3 regions of the Mesorhizobium sp. M1338 genome follow, and region 1 is predicted to be linked to each of the others. Evidence: predicted binding sites of a transcription regulator. Region 1 holds the regulator's gene; each other region holds the start of a gene.

Region 1 (5,803 bases):
GGGTTTCCAGTCCTGGCAGTATCGCGCCATCGAGTTCATGGCCGGCAACCGCAACCTCGCCATGCTCGGGCCGCACAAGCACCGGCCAGACCTCAGCGGAAAGCTGGAGGCGATCCTGGCGGAGCCGTCGCTCTACGACGAAGCGCTGCTGCTCCTGGCGCGCAACGGATTCGATATCGGCGCTGATGCCAGGCGCACGGACTGGCGTGAGACGCGAACCGAGAATGAAGAGGTCCTGGTCGCCTGGCAGACCATCTACCGCGACCCGCAGCGCTACTGGATGTTCTACGAACTGGCCGAGAAGCTGGTCGACTTCGAGGACTATTTCCGCCGTTGGCGCTTCAATCATGTCACCACGGTCGAGCGCATCATCGGCCTGAAACGCGGCACCGGCGGCACGTCGGGTGCTTCGTACCTGAAGAAGATGCTCGAGGTCGTGCTGTTCCCGGAGCTGTGGACGGTCCGCACCCGGCTCTGACATCATCGAAATGAGAACAGGCACACCGAGGGGACGCGCTTGCAGCGGGAACCCTTCGCGAACAACCGAGGACTGAACGACCATGAGTGGAATTCCTGATCTCGCTGCGATCGAAGCGATGGATGCCACGGATCCGCTGCGTGCCATGCGCGATCGTTACATTTTGCCGGAGGGGGTGATCTATCTCGACGGCAATTCACTTGGGGCGGCATCACATGCCGTTTTCGGCGAGCTGCAGCAAGCGGCGGCCCAGGAATGGGCCCAGGATCTCATCCGGGCCTGGAATACAGCCGGATGGTTCGAGATGCCGATCGAACTCGGCGATCAGCTTGGACGTCTGATCGGAGCCGCGGCCGGCCAGACCGTCGTCTGCGACACGACGTCGACCAACATCTACAAGGTGTTGCATGCGGCGATGGAGATGCGGCCCGGCCGGTTGGCCATCGTCGCCGAGGGTGACAGTTTTCCCACCGACCTGTACATCGCCGAAGGCGTGGCCTCGACCCGGGATGGCGCCTTGCTGCGCCTCGCGGGCGTCGACGCGCCAACCATCGAAGAGCTGATCGACGAAAGCGTCGCGGTGGTGCTGGTCAACCACGTCAATTACAAATCCGGTGAACTGCGCGACATGACGGCGCTGACGCGCAAGGCTCATGCGGCCGGAGCGCTGATCGTTTGGGATCTCTGCCACACCGCGGGCGCTCTGCCGGTCGAGCTCGATCATGCAAATGCTGATTTCGCTGTCGGCTGCACCTACAAGTACCTCAACGGCGGTCCGGGCGCGCCAGCCTTCATCTATGCCGCCCAGCGCCACCACGGCGAGATCAGCCAGCCACTCAGCGGCTGGTGGGGGCATGCACGGCCCTTTGCCTTCGAACGGGGTTATGTTGCCGGCACCGGTATCCGCCGCTTTCTGTGCGGCACGCAGCCGGTCCTGTCGATGCGGGCGCTCAAAGGCGCGCTTGCCATCTGGAACGACGTCGACATGGCGGCATTGCGAAAGAAGAGCGTCGCGCTGACCGAACTGTTCATCCAGCTCGTCGAAGCGAAGTGCGGCGCCTATGGTCTCACGCTGGAGAGCACTCGCGACGCGACCAGGCGCGGCAGCCAGGTGTCGTTCCTTCACGATCATGGCTATCAAATCATGCGGGCGCTGATCGAGCGCGGCGTGATCGGTGACTTCCGCGCGCCGTCAACCATCCGTTTCGGATTTACGCCGCTCTATGTCGGCTACAAGGACGTGTGGCTGGCGGTCGAGGTGCTGGAAGACATTCTGCGCACGAGTGCATGGAAGGACCAGCGTTTCGCCGTCAAGGAGGCCGTAACCTGACGCGGCCGTCCCGACGATCTGTCGTCGCGTCTTGCCCCCAGGTCGGATGACGGAGGACGAATTTTTCGGCTCGCGAATGCGTTCGCCGCTGGTAGCCAGCGCAGGCTGCAATAGATTAACCAAGGTTGGCATTTTGGCTTCGTTTCGTTCACGGCAAACGAACGCCCGGAAAGCTGGAAATGCGCCCGTCGCGGATCCATGGGCAGCTCATGCCAGGCTTGAGCCAAGGGTGGGCCACAGCCCATTAACCATAACAATTTCAATGCCGGCAAGCGCATTGTGACGGCATACAGCCGTCGACGAGGCCCGCTGGCGAGCGCCAATAATTTCGACCCCCTTAATAAATTCATTAAACTTTAAACAGTTGCGGAACACAACTGGAACAGATAGTGTTTGTTCTGGGTTTGTTTTTCCGATTCTGGTTTCAGGTACCCTGGGGGCCGCCATGCTGACGCGCAAGCAACACGAACTGCTGATGTTCATCCATGAACGCCTGAAGGAAAGCGGCATTCCGCCATCCTTCGACGAGATGAAGGAGGCGCTCGACCTTGCCTCCAAATCCGGGATTCATCGTTTGATCACGGCACTGGAAGAGCGCGGCTTCATTCGCCGGCTGCCCAACCGGGCACGCGCGCTGGAAGTGCTGCGGCTGCCGGACTCGATCGCACCCGGCCTCAACGCGGCAAAGAAGTTCTCTCCAAGCGTCATCCAGGGCAGTCTTGGTCAGGCCAGTCTCGGCCAGGGCGGCCTTGGCCGGCAGATCAGGCCAGCGTCTTCGCGGATGTCTTCAGCAGGCAATGACGACGACGTGGTCGCCGCCGTGTCGATCCCCGTGATGGGGCGCATCGCCGCCGGTGTGCCGATCGATGCCATCCAGCACCAGACGCATTCGATCTCGGTGCCGCCAGACATGATCATGGGCGGCGAGCACTATGCGCTGGAGGTCAAGGGCGACTCGATGATCGAGGCCGGCATCTTCGACGGCGACACCGTCATCATCCGCAATGCCGATACGGCGAGCCCTGGCGAGATCATCGTGGCGCTGGTGGATGAAGAGGAAGCGACGCTGAAGCGGTTCCGCCGCAAGGGCGCCTCGATTGCTCTCGAAGCCGCCAATCCGGCCTATGAAACCCGTATTTTCGGGCCAGACAGGGTCAAGGTGCAGGGCAAGCTCGTTGGCCTGATCCGCCGCTACTAAGGCAGCTGCGGTTCAACGACTGGCTTCTCGGGTCTCTTGAAGGGCGGCAGTCCCCTCGCCTCGCGTGAAAACTTGCGTTGCGCGTGCCAGGGCCGATATGGCCTGTCCACGGCGAAGCTGATTGTCGCCGGCGCGGTCGCCGATTGGCGATCGAAGAAGACGGCAGCACTGCCTTTGCGGGCCAGTTGCCGTTTGGTGATAACGAGAACCAGCGGGTTGTGACAGGCGTCATAGGCCGTCGCGTCATTGATGACGATCAGGTCGGCGAAACCACAGGCTTTCCAGGTGTCTTTTCGGTCCTCGACATAGGCAATGAACGCGCCGGACGGATGCCTGGCGACGCAAACGCCTGAAGTGCAATAGAACGGTGCTCCCGGCGGCATTTCAGCCGCATCAGCGACGTCGAATTGACCGTCGCCTTCGTCGAACACCTCCGGCACGATGATGCTTTCGGATGTCAGCGCACGCTTCCAGTTGTCGACGGTGAATTCGTTCGGCCTGGCCCGGCTGACCGCGAGTTCGCCGCCGCCGATCGGCAACGCAACCAGCCTTGCGTCCTCCGAGATCAGCACGTCGGGTGCGCGCGTGTCCGAGACCGTCAGCAGGCCGGCAAGCGCGAAAGGAAGAGCTGCCAGCCGCAGCCATGTCGTCGCCATCGTCGCGATGACAAGGGCAATCGCCACCAGAAGGACAGACTGCTGCGAAATCAAGCCGATTGCGTCGACTGGCGAACGCTCGGAAATCCATCCGGACATCGCGATCATCGCCGTCAGGCCTTTGCCCATTACATAAAGAAAGGGGCCGTCGGCGCCGAATGGCATCGCCAGTGCGCTGAGGACGGCGAAAGGCATGACGACCAGTGATACGATCGGCATGATCGCCAGATTGGCGAACAGGCTGAGCGGCGACACACGCTGAAAATGCCAGATGGCAAACAGCGCAGTGGCGCCGCCGGCGATGATGGAAGTCATGGAAAGGCCGCCTGCCGCCAGCAGGAATTTTCGCGTCAGGAAACCAGGCAGCGACCGCTTTGGCGGCGGTGGTCTCGTCTTTCCCGCACGATGCTCCGACCAGCCGGCATAGGCGCCGACCAGCGCCGCGGTTGCGGCGAAGGACATCTGAAAACTCGGGCCGACCACTTCATGCGGCGACACCACGATGACGGCGATCGCCGAAATTGCTAGATTGCGCATGGTGAGTGCCGCCCGATCGAACAGCACGGCAATCAGCATCACCGCCAGCATGATGAAGCTGCGCTCGGCGGCGACGACGATGCCTGAGATGATGAGATAGGCGGCGATCGAGAACAGTGCCGCGACGGCGGCGTATTTCTTGACCGGACGACGCGCGGAAAAGTCCGGAAACAAGGCGAAGGCGCCGCGCAGCAACCCCATGATGGTGCCGGCGACGAGCGCCATATGCAGTCCGGAAATGGAGATGATGTGGTAGATGCCGGTACGCCGCATAGCTTCGTTGATGTCATCGGGAATGCCGGCGCGCACGCCGACGATCAGCGCCGCCGCGATCTCGCCCTCGGCGCCACCGACGCTGCCCCTGATGTGGTCGGCAATCGCTTCACGGGCTTTTTCTATCCCCGAGGAAAGGCGGTCCGATAGCGGCATGTCGCCCGTCATCGGTGACGATAAGTTTTGGATTGCCGAGAAAGAACCCGCTGCCGCCGATGCCGGCGAAATAGCTGTCGAAGGAGAAGTCGTAGCTGTCCGGCCGCACAGGCCCGGTCGGCGGCAACAGCTTGGCATATCCAGTGATCAGGGAGCCGGCGATCACGTCCGCCGGGATCTTTCGCGCCGAAAGTCGCACCCGCTCCGGCGCATAGCGCAGTTTCGGCCTTGCGGTCGATGTGACGTCGATGGTCAGCCGGATACGACCGCTCTCCATCCGGTCGAGCGAAACGACGCGGCCGGTCACTTGCGTCGAGATTTCCGAGCCCAGCATCTGCGTTCCCGCCCGCCATGTCTCGACCTTTGCGGTGAGCAGGCCGAACGCGCACAAAAGTGCCGCCATGAAGCACAGATGGGTTTTCGGCCAGGAACGCGAGACCAGCGCAAACAGCCCCGCCAAGATGACAACTGCGACAGGCTTTGCGAAGCCAGGTTCCGCCGCCAGCGAAAAATAGCCGATCGCCCCGCTCGCCAGGCAGACCGGCACCAGCAGGAAGGCCACGCCTCGGTCGAGTTCCAGGCCCGCCGCCATGGTCACGCCATGGCGCAGGCGCGGCAGCGAAATCCGGCCGATTTGCCGGCGCACGCGCACGATCCTGCTGGCTTCGGCAGCTGGAACCGGGGCGGGGGCATCCGTTTGCAACGGCGCCTTGCCGGGATCCGGCACGAGGGGCGATGGCGGCGGCAATGAAGCCGGCAGCGGCGCTGCAAACAGGGACCGTTCGCTGACGCCAATGACAGCGTCCTCGCCCTGATCCGAGCCCCAGCCTCGTCCAGCCATCGGGTCTGCCCCTTGCGCCCTCGACACCCTATGCTACATGAACGCCGGGCGCGCGAAAGTCCGCGCAGCCGCACCCCGCTTCAGATGGTTTCCGAGAGTTTCATGTCCGACAAGGTCGTCACCCGTTTTGCCCCCTCGCCCACCGGCTACCTGCATATAGGCGGCGCGCGCACGGCGCTGTTCAACTGGCTGTATGCAAGGCACACCGGCGGCACGATGCTGCTGCGCATCGAGGACACCGATCGCGAGCGCTCCAACGATGCCGCGACCGCTGCCATTCTCGACGGGCTTTCCTGGCTTGGCCTCAGCTGGGACGGCGAGCCGGTGTCGCAGT
Region 2 (5,803 bases), on a different contig from region 1:
GGCAGATTGCCGAACTCAAGACCATTGTCGGTCAGCGAGCCGCCATAATTGATCAGCCGATAGACGCCGGGGCCGAAGCCGCCGACATCGGTGATGTCGAGGCTGCCGTCCAGAGTCAGGTTGCCGGTCACCACGATCAGATCGTTGACGCCGCCGCCGACAATGCCGGCTTGGCCGAGCTCATAGTCAAGGGTCGAGCCCGAGCTCAGGCTGAGCGATCCCACCGTCAGCGTGCCAGGGCTGGAGCCCGGCGCCAGCACGCCGCCATCGGCGATAATGACCGCGCCGGCAATCGAGCCGGAGCCGCCCAATGTGCCGCCGCTGTTGACGGTCGTCTGGGTGTTGCCGAGCGCGCCCTCGACGACAAGCTTGCCGCCACTGACCGTGGTTGCGCCGGAATAGGTGTTGGCGCCGCCCAGGATCATGGTGCCGCCGTTGAGTGCCAGTCCACCGCTGCCGGAGATGATGCCGGAAAAACTATCGTTGGTGTCGGTGATCGTAAGCGTCTTGGCGCCCAGAGTGACGGCGCCGCTGCCGGCGAGGCTCTGAATGCTGGTGCCTGTCGGGGTAATGGCCGCGATATCGAACGTTCCGTCCGCGAGCACTCGGCTTGAATCGGCAACGGCGCCGGCTCCCTGAAGCGAGAGTGTGCTGCCGGCCTGGATCCAGGTCTCGCCGGAATAAGGGCTGTTGGCTAGAAGGTTGAAAATGCCGCCGCCTGTTACGGTCAGGCCACCGGCGCCAGTAAACCCAGAGGTAGCGTCGGTCCCCACGGTGAAGCCGGCGGTATCGACGGTCAGCCCGCCAGCCAGTACGCTAAGTTCAGTGCCCGAGAATCCATTGATGAAGGTCGCATTGTTCGCTCTTGCCTTGAGAATGCCATTGTCAAAATTGGCCTGCGCCGCGCCGAAGCCGTTCCGCAGAACGGCCGTGTCCAACATGCCGCCGCTGATGTTGAGCGTGCCGGAAGAGGTGACACCCACGCCTAAGATCGTGGTGCTGGCGACGACTTTGCCTCCATTCACAACGTTCAGCGTACCGTTTCCTTGATAGCCGACACCAAAATTCCCGCTGCTTATCGTCCATAGCGATCCAGCCCCGGTGACGGTGACGGTTCCGGTGCCGCTGGCTTGATTTCCGATCCGCGGGGCTGACGCGCTTGTAAGCGTGCTGCCGTTCTGGATCGTCAGACTGCCCGACCCGCTATCGCCAACGTACAGGGAGCTCGTCACACCAATTGCTGGGCCACTCACGCCAAGCACTGTCGGGTTAGGCGATGTCGTGTTGATCACGACGGAGCCGCCTGAGGGGGCTACGCCGCCCGACCAGTTGCTGCCCACCGTCCAGTTGTTGCTCGTCGTTCCAGTCCATTGCTGAGCGGAGGCCGAGGTCAGTGAAGCGCCGATCGCCAGCGCTGTCAGGCCGACGCCCGCCAACAGCTTGGTCATTGTGCCGCCCCGATCTTCGATCGTTTCGCCGCCGGCAGCCGTGCTCATATGAAATTCCCCCAACAGAGCCAAATGCGCCTCGCAGCGTCGACCCTGATTCCGATCGGGTAAACGCAGCACGAAAGGGTACGGCCTCGCAACAGGCTTATATTCGGATCGACTACCAAAAAACTAATCCTAGCAAGGAAAGGCAAGTCTGTGTTGGTGACGTCACAGCGGATTTACTTGTATTAGCTTCTGCTTATTTAAACGAGTAAGCTCACCGAACTATGCGAAATGGGCTTGCTGGCTCCACGGCGGCGCGCGCGCCGTGCTCGGCGAAGTCGCCGGGGGTCCAGACCTCGCGGGTTTGGACTCGATGCGGGCAAGCAGGCGCGAGCGAAGATCGGTATGGGGCTCAACTATGGGCATGTCCGAAATAAGCTACAAGTTTCGGCCACTCGTGGCGCCCAACCAAACATGGAACTCGCATTTTCGCATTAAAGGATATGGCCCGGCACTTTAGACTATCCGAATGCCCTCCTTCCGCAGGGGCATGACGTCATTCCGGTTGACTCTTAACCAAGACGAGAACAAATGTAGAACATATCACGGCTTTCCGCGTTTCAAGGGTCAGATGCGTGTATCGGCGCCCCCTGCTGCCATTTCCGACCTTCGAGAACGCATCGCGCGCCTCGAAGGCGGAAAGGCGCGCGCCCGAATGGTTTTGCCGTTCGGAGTGGCCGCGATCGACAGGGTTCTGCCGGGAGGCGGGTTGACTTTTGGCGGTCTGCACGAGGTCGCGGGCGGCGGCAATGGCGCTGTCGACGGTGCGGCCGCGGCGCTGTTCGCCGCGGGAATTGCCGCCCGCACGGCAGGCAAGGTGCTGTGGTGCGTTACCCGGCCCGATCTGTTCGCGCCTGCGATCGAACAGGCCGGCCTTCCTCCGGGACGGGTAATCTATGTCGAAGCCGGCGACGAAAAATCCGTTCTCGCCTGTTTCGAAGAGGGTCTTCGTGGCGGTTTTGGCGCTGTCGTTGCCGAGATTGCACGGCTTTCGATGACGGCCTCACGGCGGCTTCAGCTTGCCGCCGAAAACTCCGGCGCCACCGGCATCGCCATTCGCCGCTGGCGGCGACAGACGGAGGCAACCGATTTTGGCCAGCCGACAGCCGCCGAAACCCGCTGGCGGGTGTCGGTCCTGCCGTCGACACCACTGCCTGTTCAGGGAGTCGGGCGTGCGCGCTGGCAGCTTGAACTGATCCGATGCCGTGCAGGAGAGAGCGCAGATTTTACAGTGGAGGCTTGCGATGCCAAGGGTCGTATCGCTCTTCCTTCCGATGTGGCCGACAGACCGCTTCAGAAGGAAATCGGGCGACGCCGCGCCTCCGCCTGAGACGCCGCTCGTTTTGATCGGCCGCGACGGACGTCGCCGTGTGGTACTTGCCGCTGATGCGGCAGCGCACGCAGCCGGCCTGCGCATCGGCATGCCGGCGAGTAAGGCGCAGGCGCTCGTTCCGGGTCTTGTCGTTCATGATGCCGAGCCCGAAGCAGATGAGATGGCGCTCGAGCGATTGGCGCTGTGGGCGCTGCGCCGCTACGCGCCGATCGTCGCTGCCGATGCGCCGGACGGCATTGTGATCGACACGACCGGCGCCGACCATCTGCATGGCGGCGAGGCGGCAATGCTCACCGATATGGTGGAGCGACTTGCCGCGTCCGGCTTTACCGCGCGCTGCGCGGTCGCCGATAGCTGGGGCGCAGCCCACGCATTGGCCCGCTTCGGTACACGGCAGACGCTTGTGGTACCGTCCGGCGAAATTGCCCAGGCGATCCTGCCTTTGCCGATCGCTGCCCTTCGCTTTCCCGCCGCGACGATCGATAGTCTGAGGCGGCTCGGCTTCGAGACAATTGCGGATCTCACCGGCACCCCGCGTGCGGCGCTCGCCTTGCGTTTTGGGCCGGAGGCCGGCCGCCGCCTCGACCAGGCGTTCGGACGCGTGAGCGAACCGATCGAGCCGATCCGGCCGCAGGAAATTGTCGAAGTGCGCCGCAATTTTGCCGAGCCGATCGGCGCGGCACAAACAATCGCGCGCTATACCGGCAAGCTGGTCGCTGAACTATGCGCCTCACTCGAGACGCGAGGACTTGGCGCACGCCGGCTCGATCTTCTGTTCTTCCGCGTCGACAATCGCATCGAGGCGATCCGTGTCGGCACAGCATCGCCGGTGCGTGACACGAAGCGCTTGACCCGGCTTCTCACCGACAAAATAGAAACGATCGATCCAGGGTTCGGCATCGAGCTGATGCGGCTTGCCGCGACCGTTGCCGAGCCGCTGCGGGCCAAACAGATGATTTCCTCGCTCGCCGAGGCGCCCGAACCCGATGTGTCGGATGTGATCGACATCCTCGCCAACCGTGTCGGTGAGGACCGGCTCTATCGCTTTGCCCCGGTGCAGAGCGACGTTCCCGAACGTTCGGTTCAACGCATTGCCCCAATGGCGCCTGATACCGGCGAGGGCTGGCCCGGCCATTGGCCGCGCCCAACTCGGCTGTTGCCACGACCCGAGCCGATCGAGACGGTGGCACTTCTTCCCGACCATCCACCCGTGACTTTCACTTGGCGCGGCGTCCGCCGACGCGTGAAGCGTGCGGATGGTCCGGAACGCGTCTTCGGGGAATGGTGGAAGCGCGACGCCGAGCTCGCGGCGGTGAGGGACTATTTCCGGGTCGAGGACGAGAACGGCGAGCGCTACTGGGTCTACCGCGCCGGCGACGGCGAGGATGCCGCGACCGGATCGCATAAATGGTTCATGCATGGGATCTTCGGATGACTGGCGCGGCCCGATATGCCGAGCTGCAGGTCACCTCGCATTTCAGTTTCCTGCGTGGGGCGAGTAGCTGCGAAGAGCTGTTCGCCCAGGCGGCACTGCTCGGCATCGAAGCGCTGGCTATCGTCGACCGCAATTCGCTTGCCGGCATCGTGCGCGCCCATGAAGCGGCCAAGACGACAGGCGTTCGGCTAATCGTCGGCTGCCGTCTTGAACTGGCCGACGGCATGTCGATCCTGGTCTACCCTACGGACCGACCGGCCTATTCGCGCCTTTGCCGCCTGCTGTCGCTCGGCAAGGGCAGGGCCGGGAAGGCAAAATGCCATCTCGAATGGGATGATGTCGTCGCCTATGGCGAAGGTCTGATTGCTGTCCTGGTGCCGGACGAAGCCGATGACCTTTGTGCCGTTCGTTTGCGGCGGCTGCGCGAGATCTTCGGTGATCGCGCCTATCTGGCGCTCACCTTGCGCAGGCGTCCGAACGACCAGCTCAGGCTTCACGAGCTGGCAAATCTTGCGACGGCGATGCACGTGCCCACCGTCGTCACCAATGACGTGCTTTTCCACGAGCCAGCCCGCCGCATGATGCAGGATGTCGTCACCTGCATTCGTCACAACGTCGCCATCGATGGTGCCGGCTTCCGGCGCGAACGTCATGCTGATCGCTACCTCAAACCTGGCGACGAAATGGCGCGGCTCTTCAGCAATTATCCCGAGGCCTTGGCGCGCACGATCGAAATCGCCGACCGCTGCCGGTTCTCGCTCGACGAGCTCGCCTACCAATACCCGGAGGAGAAGACCATGCCGGGTCTCACCTCCCAGCAGGCGCTGGAAAAACTGACCTGGGAAGGTGCTGACAGCCGCTATCCCGAGGGCGTGCCTGACAAGGTGGTCGAGATCTTGAAACACGAGCTGCGGCTGATCGAGACGCTCAGATACGCGCCGTACTTTCTCACCGTGAACTCGATCGTCCGCTTCGCGCGCAGCCAGAACATCCTTTGCCAGGGCCGCGGCTCGGCCGCCAATTCCGCCGTCTGCTATGTGCTGGGCATCACCTCCATCGATCCCGAACGCAACAACCTTCTGTTCGAGCGTTTCGTCTCCGAGGAGCGGCGCGAGCCGCCCGACATCGATGTCGATTTCGAGCACGAACGGCGCGAGATCGTCATGCAGTGGGTCTACGAGACCTACGGCCGCGAACATGCCGCGCTTTGCTCCACCGTCATCCGTTATCGCACCAAGGGCGCCGTCCGTGATGTCGGCAAGGCGCTCGGCCTGCCCGAAGACATGACCAAACTTCTGTCCTCGCAGGTCTGGGGCCACGGTGAGGCGGTCGATGAGCAGCGCGCCGGCGAGCTCAACCTCAATCTCGGCGATCGCCGGCTGCGCCTGACCCTCGAACTCGCCGCGCAACTTGCCGGCACGCCGCGCCACCTCTCGCAGCATCCGGGCGGCTTCGTCCTGACGCATGATCGCCTCGACGATCTCGTGCCGATCGAACCGGCGACGATGAAGGATCGCCAGGTCGTGGAATGGGACAAGGACG
Region 3 (5,803 bases), on a different contig from region 1:
GCAACCGGCGGTGTCACAGCATCTGGCGGTGCTGCGCGGCGCCGGCCTGGTGGTCGAACGACGTGCCGGCCGCAATGCTTTTTACCGCGCCGATCCGCAGGGGCTCGCCCCCTTGCTCTCCTGGATCGAACGCTACCGGACCTTCTGGCCGGAACGCATCGAAAGATTGAAGGCGGTTTTGAAGGACATGGACCAATGACGAACGTTCGATCGATGAAAGCCGACCAAAACCATCGCGAGATCTCTCCCGATGCGATCGAGTTCGAGTACGACCTTGCCGAGCCGCCGGAAAAGGTGTGGCGGGCCCTGACCGTGCCGGAGCTGCTCGCCGCATGGATGATGCCGAACGACATCAGGCCGGAGACCGGCAATCGTTTTGCCTTCGCCGGGCCGGATGCGGCGATCGAATGCGAAATCCTCGACGCCGAGCCGGAGAAGCTGCTGCGCTATTCCTGGCGGGAGCAGCCAGGCGACGCCGCGCGGCAGGATCGCCTCGACGGCCCGTTGGACAGCATTGTCACCTTCACACTTGCCCGAACCGTTTCCGGCGGCACCCATCTGCGCATCGTCCATGACGGCTTCGCCCGCAAGGCAATGCCCGCTGTCGCCATGGCGTGCGCTAGCTGCCGGCTTTCGCTCGACGCCAACGGTACACGCAAGCCGATCGCCGCAAACACGCTTCGCCGCTTGCTGCGCGCAGCCTGAACAAGGACAATGGAGAGAAGATCATGAGCGGTGTTGCCAGTCTGGTGCCGATGGTAATCGAGCAATCGAGCCGCGGCGAACGCGCCTTCGACATTTTCTCGCGGCTGCTGCGCGAGCGCATCGTCTTCATCAATGGCGAGATCAACGACGACATCTCGGCGCTGGTCTGCGCGCAGTTGCTGTCGCTGGAATCGGACAATCCCGACAAGGAGATCTCGCTCTATATCAACTCGCCGGGCGGCGTGGTGACCAGCGGCTTCGCCATCTACGACACGATGCAATACATCAGCTGCCCGGTGTCGACCGTGTGCATGGGCTTTGCCGCCTCGATGGGTTCTTTCCTGCTGATGGCGGGCACACCGGGGCGTCGTATCTCGCTGCCGAACGCCACCATCCTGCTGCATCAGCCGCTGGGCGGGTTCCAGGGCCAAGCCTCCGACATCCAGCGCCATGCCGAGCGCATCGTCCAGACGAAACGGCACATGGCCGGGCTCTATGCGCAGCATTGCGGACGCACCTATGAGGAGGTCGAACGCACGCTGGACCGCGACCACTTCATGACCGCCCGCGAGGCCCAGACCTGGGGCATCGTCGACCACGTTTTCGACACGCGAAAAAAGGCGGCATAAAGCCAGGCCCGGCTTCCTGCCGGCTTTCGAAGATTTGATGATGCCGGTCTGGTCCCGTCGCCGGCACGCCACTATAGTCCTGGGATGATCGACACTCATCCACCCAGAACATTGCACCGTGTCATCGCCGTTGTAGCGCTCGTGTGCCTTTCGAGCGGCACGGCCTTCGCCGGCGACAGCTCGGCGCAGGCGCAAAAAGGCGCCCTGCCCGGCGTGGCCGGCGACTATCGCATCGCCAAGCCGGCTCCCGAACCCGACGATGCATATCCCGGCAACGGCAACGGCCAGTTCAAGATCGGCGATACGGATGTCAGGATTTCCGGCAGCATTACCGTCGATCTCGGAGCCGGCTCAATCGGGCAGCCCCGCCACCGATAGTGGTGCCGGCGTGCTGCGCTGGCATATCGCCAACAAGACATCCGCACATAAAACGGCCCCGCCGTGCTTTGCGCAAACGGACGGGGCCTTTTTGGATCTAAAATCCAACTTCTACCGGGGGCGTACTGCCGGCACAAGATTTCGGATGCAACGCGGCGTCAGCCGACGATCCGACTGCAGTCTCTGATTTTTACGGGGTATGGCAGGTCACGGTTTGTCGGGTGGCGCAAACGCTAAACCCTGGCACTTATGCCTGCCGCCGCTCCAGTAACGACTGGAACCCTGTGGGACGATCCGGTGGCGTCATAGCTCCGCTCCTTTTTGTCCATTGCGACGTTGTCGTCCGAAGCACAAATCGCTAATGCCTGCGGCATCTCGCAGGCCGCCTCTGGGCGGCGAGACCATCGAAAGACGGCCGGCTTCGTTGACTGCCGAAGCTTGCCTCCAGGAGCCGGCGCCCGTCAAGCTTCAATAGCCGGTTACCGAAAAATGTGATCGTCGGGAGGTTACGTGCAAGTCAGTTTTTGCACAGCTTTGTCAGGAGCGTGTTCGGTCTTTGTTCTTTCTACTTGCCCGTTCACGCGAAAGACGCTTAAACGGCTTTTGTCGGGAATTGTGGCGTCTCTCGACGTGGCGGCAAAACTACCTACATAGGGGATGGCTGGGAAAACCCGCCATTCCAGGAAATTCCAGATTCTGAGGCGGCGACCGGCGATGGCCGACCATAAATATCTTTCCATTCGCGGGGCGCGCGAACACAATCTGAAGAATGTCGATCTCGACCTGCCGCGTGACAGCCTGATTGTCATGACCGGCCTGTCGGGTTCCGGCAAGTCGTCGCTTGCCTTCGACACCATCTATGCCGAAGGCCAGCGCCGCTATGTCGAAAGCCTTTCGGCCTACGCCCGGCAATTCCTCGAAATGATGCAGAAGCCTGACGTCGACCAGATCGACGGCCTGTCGCCTGCCATCTCGATCGAGCAGAAGACCACCTCGAAGAACCCGCGTTCGACGGTCGGCACCGTCACCGAGATCTACGACTATATGCGCCTGTTGTTCGCGCGCGTCGGCATCCCCTATTCGCCGGCCACCGGCCTGCCGATCGAGAGTCAGACGGTTTCGCAGATGGTCGACCGCGTGCTGGCGGTCGAGGAAGGCACGCGCCTGTTCATCCTGGCGCCGATGGTGCGCGGCCGCAAAGGCGAGTACCGCAAGGAACTGCTGGAACTGCAGAAGAAGGGCTTTCAACGCGTCAAGGTCGACGGCGTCTTCTACGAGATCGCCGACGTGCCGGCGCTGGACAAGAAGTACAAGCACGACCTCGACGTCGTCGTCGACCGCATCGTCGTGCGCGGCGATCTGGCGACGCGGCTCGCCGACTCCATCGAAACGGCGCTGAAGCTGGCCGATGGGTTGGCGGTAGCCGAATTCGCCGACAAGCCGCTCGACTCCAGCCAGACCGGCGAGGATTCGGTCAACAAGTCGAAGAACGAGACGCATGAGCGCATCCTGTTCTCGGAAAAATTTGCTTGCCCGGTCTCCGGCTTCACCATTCCGGAAATCGAACCGCGCCTGTTCTCGTTCAACAACCCGTTCGGTGCCTGCCCGACCTGCGACGGTCTCGGCAGCCAGCGCGCCATCGATGGCAATCTGATCGTGCCGGACGAAAACATCTCGCTGCGCGACGGCGCCGTCAGCCCGTGGGCTAAGTCGACCTCGCCCTATTATGCACAGACGCTGGAGGCGCTGGGCAAGGCTTATGGCTTCAAGCTCGGCGACAAGTTCAGGGATCTGACCGAAGAGGCAAAGGAAGCCATCCTGCGCGGCACCGGAGAGCGCGAGATCACCTTCCAGTATGATGACGGCCTGCGCTCCTACAAGACAACCAAGACGTTCGAAGGCGTCATCCCCAATCTCGAGCGCCGCTGGAAGGAGACCGAATCCGCCTGGATGCGCGAGGAGATCGAGCGCTTCATGTCGGCCACGCCCTGCCCGGTCTGCAAGGGCTACCGCCTGAAGCCCGAGTCGCTTGCGGTGAAGATCGCCGGCAGGCACATCGGCGAAGTCACCGAACTTTCGATCCGCAAGGCCGACCAGTGGTTCACCGACCTGCCCGCGTCGCTCAACGACAAGCAGAACGAGATCGCGGTGCGCGTGCTCAAGGAGATCCGCGAGCGGCTGCGCTTCCTCAACGATGTCGGGCTCGATTATCTGACGCTGTCGCGCAATTCGGGCACGCTGTCCGGCGGTGAGAGCCAGCGCATCCGGCTGGCGTCGCAGATCGGCTCCGGCCTCACCGGCGTGCTCTATGTGCTGGACGAGCCGTCGATCGGTCTGCATCAGCGCGACAATGCGCGCCTGCTCGATACGCTCAAGCACCTGCGCGACATCGGCAACACGGTGATCGTCGTCGAGCATGACGAGGACGCCATCCTGCATGCAGACTATGTCGTCGACATGGGCCCGGCCGCCGGCATCCACGGCGGCGAGATCATTGCCCAGGGCACGCCGCAGCAAGTCATGGCCAACCCCAATTCGATCACCGGCAAATATTTGTCGGGCGCGCTCGAAGTGGCGACGCCCGGCGTGCGCCGCGAGGCGAAGAAGAACCGGCGCCTGAAGATCGTCGGCGCGCGCGGCAACAATCTGAAGAACGTCACCGCCGAAATCCCCCTCGGCACCTTCACCGCCGTCACCGGCGTGTCGGGCGGAGGCAAGTCGACCTTCCTGATCGAGACGCTGTTCAAGGCCGCCTCGCGCCGCATCATGGGCTCGCGCGAGCACCCGGCCGATCATGATCGCATCGAGGGCCTCGAATTCCTCGACAAGGTCATCGACATCGACCAGTCGCCGATCGGCAGGACCCCGCGCTCCAATCCGGCCACCTATACCGGCGCCTTCACGCCGATCCGCGACTGGTTCGCGGGCCTTCCCGAGGCCAAGGCGCGTGGCTATCAGCCCGGCCGCTTCTCGTTCAACGTCAAGGGCGGGCGCTGCGAAGCCTGTCAGGGCGACGGTGTCATCAAGATCGAGATGCACTTCCTGCCCGACGTCTACGTCACCTGCGACGTCTGTCACGGCAAGCGCTACAACAGAGAGACGCTCGATGTCCTGTTCAAGGGCAAGTCGATCGCCGACGTGCTCGACATGACCGTCGAGGAAGGCGTCGACTTCTTCGCCGCAGTGCCCGGTGTGCGCGACAAGCTCGATACGCTGAAACAGGTCGGCCTCGGCTACATCCATATCGGCCAGCAGGCGACGACGCTGTCGGGCGGCGAGGCGCAGCGCATCAAGCTCGCCAAGGAACTGTCGCGCAAGGCGACCGGCAAGACGCTCTACATCCTGGACGAGCCGACCACCGGCCTGCACTTCCACGACGTCGCCAAGCTGTTGGAAGTGCTGCACGAACTGGTCGACCAGGGCAACACGGTGGTGGTCATCGAGCACAATCTCGAGGTCATCAAGACCGCCGACTGGGTGCTCGACCTCGGCCCAGAAGGTGGCGACGGCGGCGGCGAGCTGGTGGCCTCCGGCACGCCGGAAGCGATCGTGCGCGAAAAGCGCAGCTACACCGGTCAGTTTCTCAAGGAGTTGTTGGAGCGACGCCCCGGAGGCAAGCGCGAAGCGGCGGAGTGATGATCCGACCGGTTGGCGCCTGGAGAGCTTTTTGAATGACAATCCGAAGAGCGCTTGCCGGTGATCTCCAAACTGTCGTGTCGCTAACCGAAGCCGCCTATACACCCTACAGCGCCCTGTTCGGTGCATCGCCGATCCCGGTCACCGAGGACTATGCGCCGCGCATCGCGCGTGGCGAGGTCTGGCTTCTGGAGAGCGGCGGCGAGATGGCCGGAGCGCTCACCGTGGAGCGGCATGACGATCATGCGATGATCTTTTCCGTCGCGGTTGCCCCGGCCTTTCAAGGCAAAGGCCTCGGCATCGCCCTGCTCAAACACGCCGACGAGCAGACGGGCCTCTGGCGCCTGCCCGAGGTGCGGCTCTACACCAACGCCAGGATGGAGCGGAACATCGCGCTCTATCTGGCCTATGGTTTCCATGAAACGGGGCCCGATCTTCTGAACTCGGCCAGATTT

What was found. Region 1 encodes LexA, which represses DNA repair genes until DNA is damaged. Its sites were predicted from a motif close to TGTTCNNNNTGTGTTCNG; they were not measured.
Region 2: a site for LexA is predicted at 2,017-2,034, ahead of NKH19_RS26160 (ImuA family protein). Genes of this name have one in related genera too.
Region 3: a site for LexA is predicted at 2,259-2,276, ahead of uvrA (excinuclease ABC subunit UvrA). Genes of this name have one in related genera too.

The regions. Positions count from the first base shown of each region.
Region 1 is NZ_JAMYLL010000043.1:4,222-10,024, reverse strand. Features, by position in the region: gene kynA (tryptophan 2,3-dioxygenase) at 1-478, shown strand, start outside; gene kynU (kynureninase) at 561-1,808, shown strand; gene lexA (transcriptional repressor LexA) at 2,254-3,006, shown strand; partial or broken gene NKH19_RS26305 (ComEC/Rec2 family competence protein) at 3,003-5,469, opposite strand; gene gltX (glutamate--tRNA ligase) at 5,572-5,803, shown strand, end outside.
Region 2 is NZ_JAMYLL010000042.1:23,080-28,882, forward strand. Features, by position in the region: gene NKH19_RS26155 (autotransporter outer membrane beta-barrel domain-containing protein) at 1-1,496, opposite strand, end outside; gene NKH19_RS26160 (ImuA family protein) at 2,065-2,823, shown strand; gene NKH19_RS26165 (Y-family DNA polymerase) at 2,738-4,261, shown strand; gene NKH19_RS26170 (error-prone DNA polymerase) at 4,258-5,803, shown strand, end outside.
Region 3 is NZ_JAMYLL010000023.1:7,419-13,221, reverse strand. Features, by position in the region: gene NKH19_RS19860 (ArsR/SmtB family transcription factor) at 1-199, shown strand, start outside; gene NKH19_RS19855 (SRPBCC family protein) at 196-705, shown strand; gene NKH19_RS19850 (ATP-dependent Clp protease proteolytic subunit) at 729-1,334, shown strand; gene NKH19_RS19845 (hypothetical protein) at 1,419-1,712, shown strand; gene uvrA (excinuclease ABC subunit UvrA) at 2,427-5,348, shown strand; gene NKH19_RS19835 (GNAT family N-acetyltransferase) at 5,384-5,803, shown strand, end outside.